Regions from separate parts of the Comamonas sp. DB36 genome, predicted to be linked through region 2. Evidence: predicted binding sites of a transcription regulator. Region 2 holds the regulator's gene; the other holds the start of a gene.
What was found. The regulator FNR, encoded in region 2, switches genes on or off when oxygen is low (the NO sensors DNR and NnrR bind a similar motif). The targets are predictions, from matches to a motif close to TTGATNNNNATCAA.
Positions count from the first base shown of each region.

Region 1: a site for FNR is predicted at 4,099-4,112, ahead of napE (periplasmic nitrate reductase, NapE protein). Genes of this name have one in related genera too.

Region 1 is NZ_CP196631.1:3,523,035-3,530,814, reverse strand. It holds gene ACSVDO_RS16525 (ABC transporter substrate-binding protein) at 1-67, opposite strand, end outside; gene ACSVDO_RS16520 (TonB-dependent receptor domain-containing protein) at 54-2,126, opposite strand; gene ACSVDO_RS16515 (helix-turn-helix transcriptional regulator) at 2,340-3,353, opposite strand; gene napE (periplasmic nitrate reductase, NapE protein) at 4,267-4,410, shown strand; gene ACSVDO_RS16505 (chaperone NapD) at 4,424-4,711, shown strand; gene napA (periplasmic nitrate reductase subunit alpha) at 4,692-7,184, shown strand; gene ACSVDO_RS16495 (nitrate reductase cytochrome c-type subunit) at 7,202-7,696, shown strand; gene ACSVDO_RS16490 (cytochrome c3 family protein) at 7,727-7,780, shown strand, end outside.
Region 2 is NZ_CP196631.1:1,608,894-1,616,673, forward strand. It holds gene ccoN (cytochrome-c oxidase, cbb3-type subunit I) at 1-991, shown strand, start outside; gene ccoO (cytochrome-c oxidase, cbb3-type subunit II) at 1,008-1,637, shown strand; gene ACSVDO_RS07655 (cbb3-type cytochrome oxidase subunit 3) at 1,650-1,790, shown strand; gene ccoP (cytochrome-c oxidase, cbb3-type subunit III) at 1,821-2,735, shown strand; gene ACSVDO_RS07665 (FixH family protein) at 2,828-3,115, shown strand; gene ACSVDO_RS07670 (hypothetical protein) at 3,196-3,480, shown strand; gene fnr (fumarate/nitrate reduction transcriptional regulator Fnr) at 3,505-4,227, opposite strand; gene hemN (oxygen-independent coproporphyrinogen III oxidase) at 4,440-5,822, shown strand; gene ACSVDO_RS07685 (sulfite exporter TauE/SafE family protein) at 6,002-6,718, shown strand; gene ACSVDO_RS07690 (cyclic di-GMP phosphodiesterase) at 6,935-7,780, shown strand, end outside.

The DNA.
Region 1 (7,780 bases), 1.9 Mb from region 2:
CCAGCGCGGCGGCGAGGGCGAGCCACTGCCGGCGCGTGCTGCCGGGTGTCATGTCAGAAGTCCGCATGGAGTCCCAGCCAGATGCGCCGTCCTTCGTCCATCATCCAGTTGCCGTCCAGGCCCTGGGTGCGCGTGCGCAGGTCCACGGGCACCTTGCGGTCGGTGGCGTTGAGCAGCGAGAAGCGCAGCGCGACGGTCTTGCTCAGGCTGTAGCTGCCGCCCAGGTCCAGCGTTGCCGAACTGCCGCGCTGGCGCGTGACCGCGGCGCCGTTGCGGTAGCCCGCGTAGACCGCGTTGCCCATGAAGTTCAGGCGGGCGAAGGTCAGCAGCTTGCCCGTGGCCTGCCAGTCGAGCTGGGCATTGAGCAGGTGGCGCGGCGTCTTCTCCAGCGGCTGGCCGTCCAGCGAGCTGCCGTCAAACGCGGTTTCGGTGCCGCCCTGGCGGCGCGACTGCGTATAGGTGTAGCTGGAGTTCAGGCGCAGGTCGCGCGCCAGCGGCAGCTGCAGTCCGAGTTCCAGCCCGCGGATGCGCACCCGGTCGACGTTGTCGTAGACATAGAGATGGTTGGCCGAGGCGGGGTTGAGCGGGTCGGGCCGGCCCGAGTCGAAGCTCACCACCTTGTTCTTGAAGTCGGTGTTGAACAGCGTGGCCGTGACGCGGCTGGCGGGCGCCCATTCGTAGGTCAGGCCGAACTCGCGGGTGGTGCTGGTTTCGGGCTGCAGGTCGGGGTTGCCGCACAGCGGGCCGCGATAGCCCGAGTTGCCGCCGGTCGTCATGCAGTAGCCGGCCGTGCTCTGGCGCAGTGCCGGCGCCTTGAAGCCGGTTGTCACGCCGCCGCGCAGCGTCAGCGCCTCGCTGGCGTGGTAGACGCCATAAAGGCGTGGCGACCAATGCTTGCCATAGCGCTCGTCGTGGTCCATGCGCGCGCCGCCGGTCAAGGTGAACTGCTCGGTGATCAGCCAGTCGTCCTCGAGGAACAGCGCATGGCTGTCGAGCGAGACGCTGTTGATGTTCACCGGATAGCCCGCGACCGCGGCCTCGTTGCGTATGCCGCCCAGCGTGCTGCGCTGGCGCTGGCCGCCCATGCGCAGAACATGCCTGGCAAACGGCAGGGTCAGGTTGCCTTCGAGCGTGGTGTTGGTGAGCTTGCGGCTGCTGTAGTTCACGGCCTGGGGCCAGTCCGTGTTCTCGCCTTCCTCGCGGTACAGCGACAGCTTGGACTGGCCGAAGTCCCAGCGGCCGTTGTGGCTGATGCCATAGTGGTCGCGCGAATGGCGCACGCTGTTCCAGGCATAGGCGGGCAGGGTGGAGCGGCCCGGTGTGGTCTCGGTGCTGGTGCGTTCGCTGCCCAGGTCAAGCACCACTTCCTGGCGCGCGTCTGGCCTGGCCGTGAGCTTGGCGCCCAGGCTCTGGTTCTTGCGGCCGTAGGCGCCTTCGGCGCCGGGATAGTAGGTGTCGCCTTCGCTGCGGCTGTCGCTCTTGCCCCACAGCTGCAGGCCCAGCACGTCGCTCTTGATCGGCCCGCCGATCCAGAACTCGCCGCCGCGCGAATTGCCGTAGTCCTTGTCGCCTTGCAGCGTGGTCGAAGCCGCGACGCTGCCGCCCCAGCGGCCGGGCACTTTCTTGGTGATGATGTTGATCACGCCGCCCATGGCTTCGGAGCCGTACAGCGACGACATAGGACCGCGCACGACTTCGATGCGCTCTATGGCCGAGACCGGGGGCAGCAGATTGGCCTGCACGCCGGTCGTGCCGCGGTTCATGGTCTCGCGCGTGTTCTGGCGCTGGCCGTCAATCAGGATCAGCGTGTATTCGCCGGGCAGGCCGCGGATCATGATGTCCGTGGCGTTGGGGTTGTCGCCGACCACCGACACGCCTTCGACCTGGCGCACGGCGTCGGCCACGGAAGTGAAGTTGCCCTTGCGCAGGTCCTCCTGCGTCAGCACGCTGATCGATGCGGGCGCATCCTTGATGCGCTGCTGCACGCCGCTGGCCGTCACCACGACGGTTTCAAGCGGCGCCTCGACGGGCTGGGCAAGCGCCGGGGCGACGCTTGCGGCCAAGCTGGCGGCAGCGGCCCAGCGCACGGCGGCGCGGGAAACGGGTGGTTGCGTTGTGGTGTTCATGACCCTCTGACCTGTTGGTATGGTGGCGGAGCGCCGTCCGGCCGCGGCGCGATGCGCGGGCGGATGCTTACCCCTGTTTGGCAGCCGTTGATTTCAGCACCTAAGGTCAGGCCGGTGGTTTGCGCAAGCACGGCAGATGTTTGCGTTTCAATTAAAAATGCTTCTCATTTAAGTTGTACGCCGGATTCCGCCGCGCCGCGCGCCGGCGGCGCCTCAGAGCCTGGCGCGCACCAGCTTGGGAGAAATGCCGAAGCGCCGCTTGAAGGCCGTGGCGAAGTTCGCGGCGCTGGTGTAGCCCGCGCAGTGCGCGACTTCCGCCACGCTGCAGCCTGTCTGCTCTAGCTGCGCCCAGGCGCGTTCCAGCCGCCGGTCGCGCCGGTAGTCGTCAATCGTCGTGCCGTAGAGCTGCTTGAACTGGCGCTGCAGCGCGCTGGGACTCAGGCCGATGTCGCGCGCGAGCTGGCCCAGCGGCTGCAGCGGCGGGTCGTTGCTGTCGAGCAGCGCCTTCAGGCCGGCCATGCGGCGGTGTTCGCGCATTCCCAGGGCGGCCGGCGCGCTGCTGTCCGGCGCCGCGCCATCGAGCGACTGCAGCGCTTCGTGCAGCAGCTCGAGCGTGCGGCTGAGCAGCAGCAGCGGGGCGCTGCCTTCGCGTGCCAGCTGGATGATCTGCTCGGTCACGGCAATGGCGCGCGCCGAAGGCTGCCAGGGATGTATCGCCAGCTGCTGCCTGTCGATCCAGGCGCGCAGCAGCGCGGGCAGAGCCTGGTCGGCAAGCCCCAAGGCCGGCAGCTGTTCGGGCGCCACGCTCAGGCTCAGCTTGCGCTCGTACTTGCCGCAGCGCCAGTGCCGCTCGAACTGGTCGCCGGGGCGCGAATGAACCAGCGCGCCGCAGGCCTGCAGGCCGGGCGCATCGGGCACCTGCATCTGCAGTGGCTGGCCGCCAAACGCCACATCCACGCTGCCTTCCAGCAGCACCACGATATGCACGCCGGGCTCGGCCGGCGTGGTGGTGTGCAGGGTGCGCAGATCCCTGGCTTCGACGCCGTGCAGCCAGATGCCGGGCTGTATCTGGATCGACTGGATATGGCCGCTGAGCAAGGCGTCCTGCCCCTCGACCTGGGCGTCCAGAAACCGGTAGTCCGGCCCTTGGAAATCGCGCGCGTGCAGCGTGCCCAGGCCCATCCAGCGGGGCTGCTTGCGCGAAAGGGAGACAAGAGACGAGGCCATGGGCGGCGGCGGATGCGCTTGTTGAGAATAATTCTTATTTTAAGCGGTTTCGCAAAAAGGCCTGCGTGGCGGGTCTGCCCACAGCGCTTGCCGCGTGCCGGCAAGTGGTCTGATGCGCTGCCAGGGAGCGCATCAGACGCCGTGCGCCAGGGCACGGCAGATTCATGCCGCCGCGGGGCGGCGGTCTCAATTCATCACGCCGGCGCCAGGACAGGCCTGCGCCAGCCGCAGCGCTTCAGGTCACCAGCGCCAGGGTACAGAACCAATGCAGGGGTTTCTTCATTGCAGTCCTTCCAGCAAGACAAGGGTTTCGCGACAAAGGCTGTGAGGGCGCTGATATTCGCAGGAGCATGGAGGCTTGCCGCGTTTTCTCTGCACGTCACTTTGGAAGAATGGCTTGGCGAAGGCGCCGTTGAAAGCCCTGTCGGAAGGCATTCTTCATTGGGGACAATATTAGCTTCATCCCCGGCCGAATCCAAAGAACAAGATCGACTTTGGTAGCTCCGAATCAGCATATGCGGCCTCTTCCTACAGTCGGCGACGCGCGCGCAAAGCGCCATGCATGGTCTGTTGCCGGCCCCGCGCAGCTGCGGCACGCAAGCCGATTTGCCATCGCGAACGAGAATTATTTGGTCGGAAGATTTTCGCCGCGATTATCTTTTGTGCTTGCGCTTGTCCGGGATCGCAGGTTTAAATGCACTTGAATGCGCCTGCCGCAGTTGTTCAGAAAATGCCTTGCCCGGAGTTGATTCATATCAAGTCCTGGTGGGTATTGCGGCATTAGCATTCCGATATGTCGCAATAACCGCTGCGCAAAGGTCAATGCAACGTCGAGCCGGCAAGGCCACTCGGTGGGTGGGCCGCAATATGCAGCGCTACAGGGGCCCGTCGAGGTCCCGGAAACGGTGAACCCATGACTGATAGAGCCAAAGAGGAGTTGCGCAGCTTTGCGTTTCTCACCATCGTGGTGGCACCAGTACTAGCGGGGGCGATCATCGCCGCCTACGGTTTCCTGGTCTGGTTCTATCAGATGTTTGCCGGGCCCCCGCATGTCTGAGCCCGGGCGCGTCTTGCCCGACGAACTCCATATCGCGAGTCTCGTGGTGCATGTGATGCCGCAGACCCTGTCCCATGTCGCGCAAGCCCTGCTGCAGGTCGATGACGCGCAGGTGCATGGCACCCATCCCGACGGCAAGCTGGTCGTGACCCTCGAAGGCCCCCATGCCGGCGCCATCATGGACAAGGTGGCGCAGATCCAGCAGATCGCCGGCGTGCTCAACGTCTCTCTCGTCTATCAACACGCCGAATCCCGGCATTTTCTGAACCAGGAGGTCGGCCATGACCAGCACCCGGCGTGATTTCGTTCGTCAATCGGCAGCTGCCGCCGCGGGGGCCGTGGCCGGCATTCCGATCCAGGCCGTGTCGCAGGACGCGGCCGGCAGCGCCAACGCGCAGCTGACCTGGTCCAAGGCGCCTTGCCGTTTCTGCGGCACGGGCTGCGGCGTGATGGTGGCCGTCAAGGACAACCGCGTGGTCGCCACGCAGGGCGATCCGCAGGCCGAGGTGAACCGCGGGCTGAACTGCGTCAAGGGCTATTTCCTGTCGAAGATCATGTATGGCGCCGACCGGCTGACCCAGCCCATGCTGCGCATGAAGAACGGCCAGTACGCCAAGGACGGCGAGTTCCAGCATGTCTCCTGGGACACCGCGTTTGACGTGATGGCCGAGAAGTTCAAGAAGGCGCTCAAGGACAAGGGCCCGACCTCGGTCGGCATGTTCGGCTCGGGCCAGTGGACGGTCTGGGAAGGCTATGCCGCGTCCAAGCTGTTCAAGGCCGGCTTTCGCTCGAACAACATCGACCCGAATGCGCGCCACTGCATGGCCTCGGCGGTGGCCGGCTTCATGCGCACCTTCGGCATGGACGAGCCCATGGGCTGCTATGACGACATCGAGGCCACCGACACCTTCGTGCTCTGGGGCTCGAACATGGCCGAGATGCACCCCGTGCTCTGGACGCGCGTGACCGACCGGCGCCTGAGCGCTCAGGGCGTCAAGGTGGCCGTGCTGTCGACCTTCGAGCACCGCTCGTACGAGCTGGCCGACATCGAGCTCACGTTCAAGCCGCAGACCGACCTGGCCATCCTGAACTACATTGCCAACCACATCATCCGCACGGGCCGCGTGAACCAGGAGTTCGTCTCCAAGCACTGCAATTTCAAGATCGGCAACCCCGACATCGGCTACGGCCTGCGGCCCGAGCATCCGCTGCAAAAAGCCGCCAAGAACGCCGGCGATGCGAACGGCTCCAAGCCCGCAACCTACGAGGAGTACGCCAAGTTCGTCTCCACCTATACGCTCGAGTACACGGCCGAGCTGACCGGCGTGCCCGCCAACCGCCTCGAGGCGCTGGCCGAGCTGTATGCCGACCCCAAGCGCAAGGTGGTGTCGTTCTGGACCATGGGTTTCAACCAGCACACGCGCGGTGTCTGGGCCAACAACATGATCTACAACATCCACCTGCTGGTGGGCAAGATCGCCACGCCGGGCAACAGCCCGTTCTCGCTGACCGGCCAGCCTTCGGCCTGCGGCACGGCGCGCGAGGTCGGCACGTTCTCGCACCGCCTGCCGGCGGACATGGTGGTCACCAATCCCGCCCACCGCAAGACCGCCGAGAAGCTCTGGAAGCTGCCCGAAGGCACGATTCCCGGCAAGCCCGGCTACCACGCCGTCGAGCAGAACCGCATGCTCAAGGACGGCAAGCTCAATGCCTATTGGGTGATGGTCAACAACAATATCCAGGCGGGTGCCAACCTTGCCCAGGAAGGCTATCCGGGCTACCGCAACCCCGACAACTTCATTGTCGTGTCCGATGCCTATCCCACGGTCACGGCGGTGGCCGCCGACCTGATACTGCCCACGGCCATGTGGGTGGAGAAAGAGGGCGCCTACGGCAACGCCGAGCGGCGCACGCATTTCTGGCACCAGTTGGTCAAGGCGCCGGGCGAGGCGCGCTCCGATCTGTGGCAGCTGATGGAGTTTTCCAAGCGCTTCAAGATCGAGGAAGTCTGGCCCGAGGAGCTGCTGGCCAAGAGCCCCGAGTTCCGCGGCAAGACGCTGTACGACGTGCTGTACCGCAACGGCCAGGTCGACAAGTTCCCGGCCACGCAGATGGAGGCCGGCTACGAGAACGACGAAGCCAGGCACTTCGGCTTCTATGTGCAAAAGGGCTTGTTCGAGGAATACGCGGCGTTTGGCCGCGGCCATGGGCATGACCTCGCGCCGTTCGACGAGTACCACAAGGTGCGCGGACTGCGTTGGCCCGTGGTCAACGGCAAGGAAACGCGCTGGCGCTACCGCGAAGGCTCGGACCCCTACGTGAAGGCCGGCAGCGGCTACCAGTTCTACGGCAACAGCGACGGCAAGGCGATTGTCTATGCGCTGCCCTACGAGCCCGCGGCCGAGTCGCCCGACAAGGAGTTTCCGTTCTGGCTGTCTACGGGCCGCGTGCTCGAGCACTGGCATTCGGGCTCGATGACGCGCCGCGTTCCCGAGCTGCACCGCGCCGTGCCCAATGCGCTGTGCTACATGCACCCCGAGGACGCCAAGGCCCTGGGCCTGCGCCGCGGCAGCGAAGTGGAGATAGCCTCGCGGCGCGGCGCGATGCGCTCGCGCGTCGAGACGCGCGGACGCAACAAGCCGCCGCGCGGCCTGGTCTATGTGCCCTGGTTCGACGCCAGCCAGCTGATCAACAAGGTCACGCTGGACGCCACCGATCCGATTTCATTCCAGACGGACTTCAAGAAGTGCGCAGTGAAACTGACCAAGGTCTAGCCATAGGAGTGTGGATCATGCAATTCATTCGTACTTTGGGCCTGCTGCTGATGCTCTGCACGGGCGCGGCCTGGGCCCAGCCCCTGGGCCAGAACTTCCACGACAACGCGCGCGGCCCCACGCCCATCATGGAAACCACCAAGCCGCCGGTGCTGGGCAACGCGGTCAACGACGACGTGCGCCGCACGCGCAACTATGCGATGCAGCCGCCCATCATCCCGCACCGCGTCGACGGCTACCAGATCGACAAGAACTTCAACAAGTGCCTTGACTGCCATTCGCGCACCAAGGCCGAGATGTTCCAGGCCGTGCCGGTGTCGATCACGCATTACATGGACCGCGACGGCAACATGCTGGGCCAGGTCTCGACGCGGCGCTATTTCTGCATGCAGTGCCATGTGGCCCAGGACCCGGTGCGGCCGCTGGTCAACAACACGTTTGTCGACGTCGACACGCTGCTGCTGCAATCGCTGCGCAACCAGGCGCCGGGCAAGCCCCAGAAGAAAAACTGACGCGGCCCCCGGCAGCAAAAGGTCACCACCATGATGAATTTCATCAAGCGCTACTGGGCGGTCATGCGCCGCCCCAGCGTGCAC
Region 2 (7,780 bases):
CATAGGCATCCGCAAGGTCAAGCACATCTATGTGGCCAACTGGTTCTTCGGTGCCTACATCATTGCGATCGCGCTGCTGCACATCTTCAACAACATCGCCATTCCCGCGAGCTGGATGAAGAGCTACTCGGCCTATGCGGGCGTGCAGGACGCGATGATCCAGTGGTGGTACGGCCACAACGCCGTGGGCTTCCTGCTCACCGCCGGCTTCCTGGGCATGATGTACTACTTCATCCCCAAGCAGGCCGGTCGTCCGGTCTACAGCTACCGCCTGTCCATCGTCCACTTCTGGGCGCTGATCTTCACCTACATGTGGGCCGGCCCGCATCACCTGCACTACACGGCGCTGCCCGACTGGACGCAATCCGTGGGCATGGTGTTCTCCATCATCCTGCTGGCACCGAGCTGGGGCGGCATGATCAACGGCGTGATGACGCTGTCGGGCGCCTGGCACAAGCTGCGCGATGACCCCATCCTGCGCTTCCTTATCGTGGCGCTGTCGTTCTACGGCATGTCGACCTTCGAAGGCCCGATGATGGCGATCAAGACCGTGAATGCGCTGTCGCATTACACCGACTGGACCATTGGCCACGTGCACTCGGGTGCGCTTGGCTGGGTCGGTCTGATCACCATGGGTTCGCTCTACTACCTGATCCCGCGCCTGTTCGGCAAGGACAAGATGTATTCCGTGCCCGCGATCGAGCTGCACTTCTGGATGGCGACCATTGGCATCGTGCTGTACATCGCCGCGATGTGGATTGCCGGCGTGATGCAGGGCCTGATGTGGCGTGCGGTCAACCCTGACGGTACGCTGACCTACACCTTCGTCGAGAGCGTGAAGGCGACCTATCCGTTCTACGTGATCCGCGTGGTCGGTGGTCTGCTGTACCTGGGCGGCATGCTGGTCATGGCCTGGAACACCTGGAAGACGGTCATCAACGGTCGTTCGGTCAAGGTCGCCATTCCCGCAGTGAACCAGGCCCACGCCTGAGTTCTAGGAGCCTCACATGTCTGATCAAAACAAAAAATCGAGCGGATTCACCCACGAGAAGGTGGAAACCAGCAACTTCTGGATGATCGTGCTGACCTTGCTGGTCGTGGCCGTCGGCGGTCTGGCCGAAATCGTGCCGCTGTTCTACCAGAAGTCGACCACCGAAGCCGTGCAGGGCGTCAAGCCCTACACCGCGGTGCAACTGGTGGGCCGCGACATCTACCAGCGCGAAGGCTGCTACAACTGCCACTCGCAGATGATCCGCCCCTTCTATGCCGAAACGCTGCGCTATGGCCACTACTCGGTCGCCGGCGAGTTCGTCTATGACCACCCATTCCAATGGGGTTCCAAGCGCACCGGTCCCGACCTGCACCGCGTGGGCGGCAAGTACAGCGATGAATGGCATCGCATCCACTTGACCAATCCCCGCGACGTGGTGCCCGAGTCGAACATGCCCGCCTACGCCTGGCTGGCCAAGACACCTGCGGACCATGAGTCGATAGCCACGCACATGACGGCGCTGCGCCGCGTGGGCGTGCCCTACACGGACGACGAGATCAAGGCCGCGACCGACGAGGTCAAGGGCAAGACGGAAATGGAAGCCGTCATCGCCTACCTGCAGGTTCTTGGCACGGCACTGAAGTAAGAGGAAAGCACCATGGACATCATCACCACCATGCGCATCGTGGTCACGCTGGCGTCTTTTGCCTTCTTCGTGGGCATCTGGTGGTGGGCTTACGCCCGCCGCAACCAGGCCCGCTTCGACGAGGCTGCGCAGTTGCCCTTTGAACAGGACTGAAGAGTCCTGTCCGCATAACGAGAACAACCCATGAGCGATTTCGTAAACAATTTCTGGTCGATCTTCGTGATCGTGCTGACACTGGGCGGCATACTTTTTTGCGCGCTGCTGCTGCTTTTCACGGCGCGCAAGAAAGTCATGTCCACCGGGGACAACACCACGGGCCACGTCTGGGACGGCGACCTGCGCGAACTGAACAACCCCTTGCCACGCTGGTGGGTGTGGCTGTTCGTCATCACCGTGATCTTCGGCATCGTCTATCTCGTGGCCTATCCGGGCCTGGGATCGATGTCGGGCAAGCTGGGCTGGTCGCAGGTCGGCGCCTACGAGGCCGAAATGGCCAAGGCCAAGGCGCAGATCGAGCCGCTTTATGCGCGCTTCGCGACGATGACGCACGAGGAGCGTGCCGAAGACCCGCAGGCCATGGCCATAGGCGAGCGCCTGTTCATGAACAACTGCTCGCAATGCCACGGCTCGGACGCGGCGGGCGGCAAGAGCTTTCCCAACCTGACCGACGGCGACTGGCTGTATGGCGGCGATCCCGAAACCATCAAGACCACCATCACCGAAGGCCGTTTCGGCATCATGCCGCCGATGGCCGCGGCCGTGGGCACGCCCGAAGACGTGCGCAATCTGGCGCACTACGTGCTGAGCCTGTCGGGCAGCCCCAACGATTCGCTGCGCGCTTCGCTGGGCAAGTCCAAGTTCGCGGCCTGCGCCGCGTGCCACGGCATGGACGGCAAGGGCAACCACGCTTTGGGCGCGCCCAACCTGACCGACGATATCTGGTTGCATGGCTGGGGTGAAGCCGCGATCATCGACATCATCACCAACGGCAAGCAAAACCAGATGCCGGCGCAAAAGGCCAAGCTGACCGAAGGACAGATCGATGTGCTGACCTCCTACGTCTGGAGCCTCTCGCGCAAGCCTGCCACCGCGCGCTGATAGCGCCGACTCGGGGCGGCGCTGCCGCCCTTTTTTTTCGTCCGCACGCCGTGCAGCGCCGGCGCCCGGACCGCAACCTTGAAAGCCGCACCATGTCGCAAAATCCTGCCAACGCTCCCGCACACGATCCCCGGCCCTGGTGGAAATTCGGTTTTGTCTGGATGGTGATCGGCGGCCCGGCCGTGGTCGTGGTCGCCGGCCTGGTCACGTTCTGGATCGCTGCTGCCCATCCCGATCCGGTGATCGATCCCGACTACTACCGCCACGGCGTGGAGATCAACCAGACGCTGTCCGAGAAACCCGACCTGCGCCTTGCGCCCGCGCTGACCGGCCGCAACCACGCGGCGACGCCGGCCGAACACGTGCCCACCGACCGCTGACGCCGGTACGCGGGTTTTCCGCAGCGCCCGCAGGCGGCTTTGGCTGCAGAATGAATTTCCTGCTGCGAAAGGAGTTCCTGATGTGGGCAAAACGCTTGATGTGGATTCTCTGGCCTGCTTTCCTGGCGGCCTGTGCGATGGAAATGCTGGTGTTCGGCTTCGTCGATCCCAGTGACATCCAGTGGCAGGGCGCGGCGCTCACCTGGAGCCGCCAGACGTTCTATACGCTGTCGTTCTTTGCGTTCTGGCTGGTCATCAGCGGCGCGAGCGCCTTGACCTGTCTGCTGGGCATGGGGCCGGCCGAAGTCAACGGCTGGGAAAAAGACGCGCCACGCCTGCGCGATCCCGCACCGGCGCTGGACTGAAACGCCCGGCGCTCGCAGCCGCCGTTATTCGCAGCCGTGCTGGTTGTTGACGATGCGCTTGAGCGCATCGGTATCGAGAATGCGGATATGGCGTTGCTTGACTTCGACGATGCCTTCGTCGACGAACTTCGAGAACGTGCGGCTCACGGTTTCGAGCTTGAGGCCCAGGTAGCTGCCGATTTCCTCGCGCGTCATGCGCAGCACCAGCTCCGACGCCGAAAAACCGCGCGTGTGCAGCCGCTGCACCAGGTTCAGCACAAACGCCGCCAGGCGTTCCTCGGCGCGCATGCTGCCCAGCAGCAGCATCACGCCATGCTCGCGCACGATCTCCCGGCTCATCACCTTGTGCACGTGGTTCTGCAGCACCGTGACTTCGCGCGACAGCTGCTCGAGCTTGTCGAACGGCATCACGCAGACTTCGGCATCCTCGAGCGCGACCGCATCGCAGGTGTGGTGGTCGTTGACGATGCCGTCCAGCCCGATGATCTCCCCCGCCATCTGGAAGCCCGTGACCTGGTCGCGTCCGTCTTCGGTCGCCACGCTGGTCTTGAAGAAGCCGGTGCGTATCGCGTAGAGCGAAGAGAACGCTTCGCCGTTGTGGAACAGCAGGGCACCCCGCTTGACCTTGCGACGCACCGCGACGATGGTGTCGATGCGTTCCATCTGCTCCTCGTTCAAGCCTATGGGCAGGCACAGTTCGCGCAGATTGCAGGTGGAACAGGAGGCTTTGATCGCTTGTAGATTCATGGGAATGGGACCTCGGGGTTGGCGATGCGAGTCTGACGGGCGGCGCGGCCCCCTTTATCGCATGGAACGCCGCAGCGCGCAGCACATGGCGTCACGGCTGCTGCTGATATGCGTCAAATTGTCGCAGGCCCTGGCTGCGCAAGACTTGATCGACATCAAGGTCGCGGAGATTGGGATGCGGCAAAGTACGCCAAAGCAAGGAAAGATCCCCCATGACCGCAATCACCCCCGAGCTGTTGCAGCGTTTCGACGTGCCGGGCCCGCGCTACACCTCGTTCCCGACGGCCGACCGTTTCGTCGAAGCCTTCGGCCAGGACGACTACACCCTCGCGCTGGCGCAGCGCCGCCAGGGTGCGCCCGGTCAGGCGCGGCCGCTGTCACTGTATGTGCACATCCCGTTTTGCGCCGCGCTGTGCTACTACTGCGCCTGCAACAAGATCATCACCCGCCACCCCGAGCGTGCCCAGACCTACCTCGAGTATCTGGCGCGCGAAGTCGCGCTGCATACCGCGCACTGCGGCACGGGCCAGCCCGTGAGCCAGCTGCATCTGGGCGGGGGCACGCCGACCTTCCTCACCGACGCAGGCCTGACCGAGCTGATGGCGCTGCTGCGCCGCCACTTCGCGTTCCAGCCCGGCGGCGAGTATTCGATCGAAGTCGACCCGCGCACCGTGACGCCCGAACGCCTGGCTTTTCTTGCGCAGTTGGGCTTCAATCGGCTGAGCTTCGGTGTACAGGATTTCGACCCCCAGGTGCAGAAGGCCGTGCACCGCGAACAGCCTGCGAGCCAAGTGTTTTCGCTCGTGCAGGCGGCGCGCGAACTGGGTTTCGAATCGATCAATGTCGACTTGATCTACGGCCTGCCGTGCCAGACCCCCGAATCGTTCGAGCGCACGCTGGCCCAGGTGGGCGAACTGCGGCCCGACCGCATCGCGCTCTATGCCTACGCCCATCTGCCCGAGCGCTTCAAGCCGCAGCGGCGCATCGACAGCGCGGCGCTGCCCGGCGCGGGCGCCAAGCTGGCCATGCTCGCGCGCTCGCTCGAAAGCTTCCAGGAGGCCGGCTATGTGTACGTGGGCATGGACCATTTCGCGCTGCCCACCGACGCGCTGGCCGTCGCCAAGCGCCAGGGCCGGCTGCACCGCAATTTCCAGGGCTACAGCACCCAGCCCGACTGCGACCTGATCGCGCTGGGCGTCTCGGCCATTGGCCGGGTCGGCGCGACCTACAGCCAGAACGCGAAGACGCTCGATGAGTATTACGACCTGCTCAACCAGGGCCGGCTGCCCGTGGTGCGCGGCCTGGCGCTCAGCCGCGATGATTTGATTCGGCGCGCGGTCATCATGGCGCTGATGTGCCAGGGCGAGGTGCTCTTCGAATCGCTGGACCAGGCCTGGCTGATCGATTCGCGGCGCTACTTCGCGGCCGAGCTGGAGATGCTCGAAGACCTGCAGCAGCAGGGCATGGTGGAAATCGACGACGAAAGCCTGCGCGTCACGGCCCTGGGCTGGTATTTCGTGCGCGCAGTAGCCATGACGTTTGACCGCTATTTGCAGGCCGACAGGAACCGCGCGCGGTTTTCACGGATCATCTAGGCTTGTCTGCGGCCAGGCCCGGGCGTTCGCGTCCGACCTCGTTCCCGTTCGCGCCCAGCCTGTCGAAGCGCAACACTCCGTTCGCGCTGAGCCTTTCAAAGCGCGGCACTCCGTTCGCGCTGAGCCTGTCGAAGCGCGCTCTCCACACTTTCTTGCCTGCGTGACCAGGCGCCGGGCTTATGTTGCTTTCGCTGGTTGGGACTGCTGCCGTGATGGGCCTGATGGGCGGCCCGCATTGCCTGGCCATGTGCGCCGCGCCTTGCGCGCTGGTGACTGCGGCGCCGGCCGGCGCAGCATCCGCGAGCGTGGTCCAGGTCCATGGCCGGCGCAGCCGCCTGTGGCAGCGCAGCGCTCTTTTTCATGCGGGACGCATCGCGGGCTATGCGAGCCTGGGCGCGCTGGCCGCGGTCGCTGTCCAAGGCCTGGCCTGGCTCAACATGCGTACCACGGCCATGGGGCCGGTCTGGACTTTCATGCACCTGGCGATCATGGTCTGGGGCATTCTGATGATGGTCCAGGCGCGCCAGCCGGCCTGGATAGAGGAAGCGGGCCGCGCGCTGTGGCGGCGCGTGCAGCCCGTGGTGACGGCGCCCGGCGGCAGCCTGGCGACCGGCTATGTCTGGGCCTTGATGCCTTGCGGCCTGCTGTATTCGGCGCTGCTGGTCGCGGGCCTGAGCGGCGGGGCACTGGCCGGGGCATTGTCCATGGCCGCGTTCGCCGTCGGCAGCGGGCTGTGGCTGGTGGCCGCGCCCTGGCTCTGGGGGCAGCTGCGCGGCCGGCTCAATGGCTGGCGCGTCGATTGGGGCAGCCGCGCCGCCGGGCTGATGCTGTTTGGCGTCGCGGCCTGGGCGCTGTGGATGGACCTGGTCTACAAACCTTCGCTGTGGTGCAGGTAGCGTTGCCAGGGGCCTGAGCGGGCCTTATCCAATTTCAGTGGAGTGGGTTTTGTCCCATGTTAAAAGCGCCTGCCGAGTGGCAAGCTGTTATCGCTACCAAGGCCTGCAAAAAAGCCCAGCGGACCTGGAGAACGCATGCATGGCCTCAAGAAGTGGCGATAATGGCCGAAACAATTGGACAGTTGTGCAACCTTTTGTACTGTATCGCTTTCACCAGTGAATTCCTCTGTCCTGATCAATCCGAATGCCTTGCGTGTAGGCATGTACATCCAGCTGGAAGTCGGCTGGATGCGCCATCCCTTTCCCGTCAACAGCTTTCGCATTGTTTCCGATAGCCAGCTCCAGACCGTCAAGGCGCTGGGGCTTGAGGTTATCCGCTATTTTCCTGCGCGCAGCGAGATCGCTTCCTTCGATACAGAGACGGCGGACGATGACGACGCGGCGTCGGCCCGGGGAGAGCGGTTGGCACTGGGGAGCGAAGGCGCCGAGTCGCAGGACGCGGCGCTTGCGCAGTCGCCGCCCGCCGAGCCGGAGCTGCCCCTGCATGGGCTGCCGCCACTGTGGCAGCGTTGCGATGAGCGCTTTCGCGCCGCGGCACGCGAATACATGCAGGTGTTCAACTGCGCGGCCGCGCAGCCCGAGCAGGCTCTCGCCAAGAGCCACGGCATGGTCCAGGGCTATCTCCAGGACGTGTTGCCCACCGGTGATCTGGTGATACGCCTGCTGTCCGAAAGCTCGGGCCACCGCCAGTCCGAACACCCGGTCAACGTGACGGTGCTGTGCCTCTTGCTGGGCCGCGCGCTGGACATGAACGCGGCGGATCTGTACGAACTGGGCCTTGCGGCGCTGCTGCATGACATAGGCAAGGATTCCAAGCCGGGCGCGGCGCCGCCGCCGCGTGCGCAGTATGAGAATCATGTCGGCGATTCGGTGGCGCTGGCGATGGGCATGGGCGTGTCGAGCGACGTGCTCACGGCCATGGCCCAGCACCATGAGTTTGTCGACGGCAGCGGCTTTCCGCTGCATCTGATAGGCGAAGACCTGAGCGCTGCGGGCAAGGTG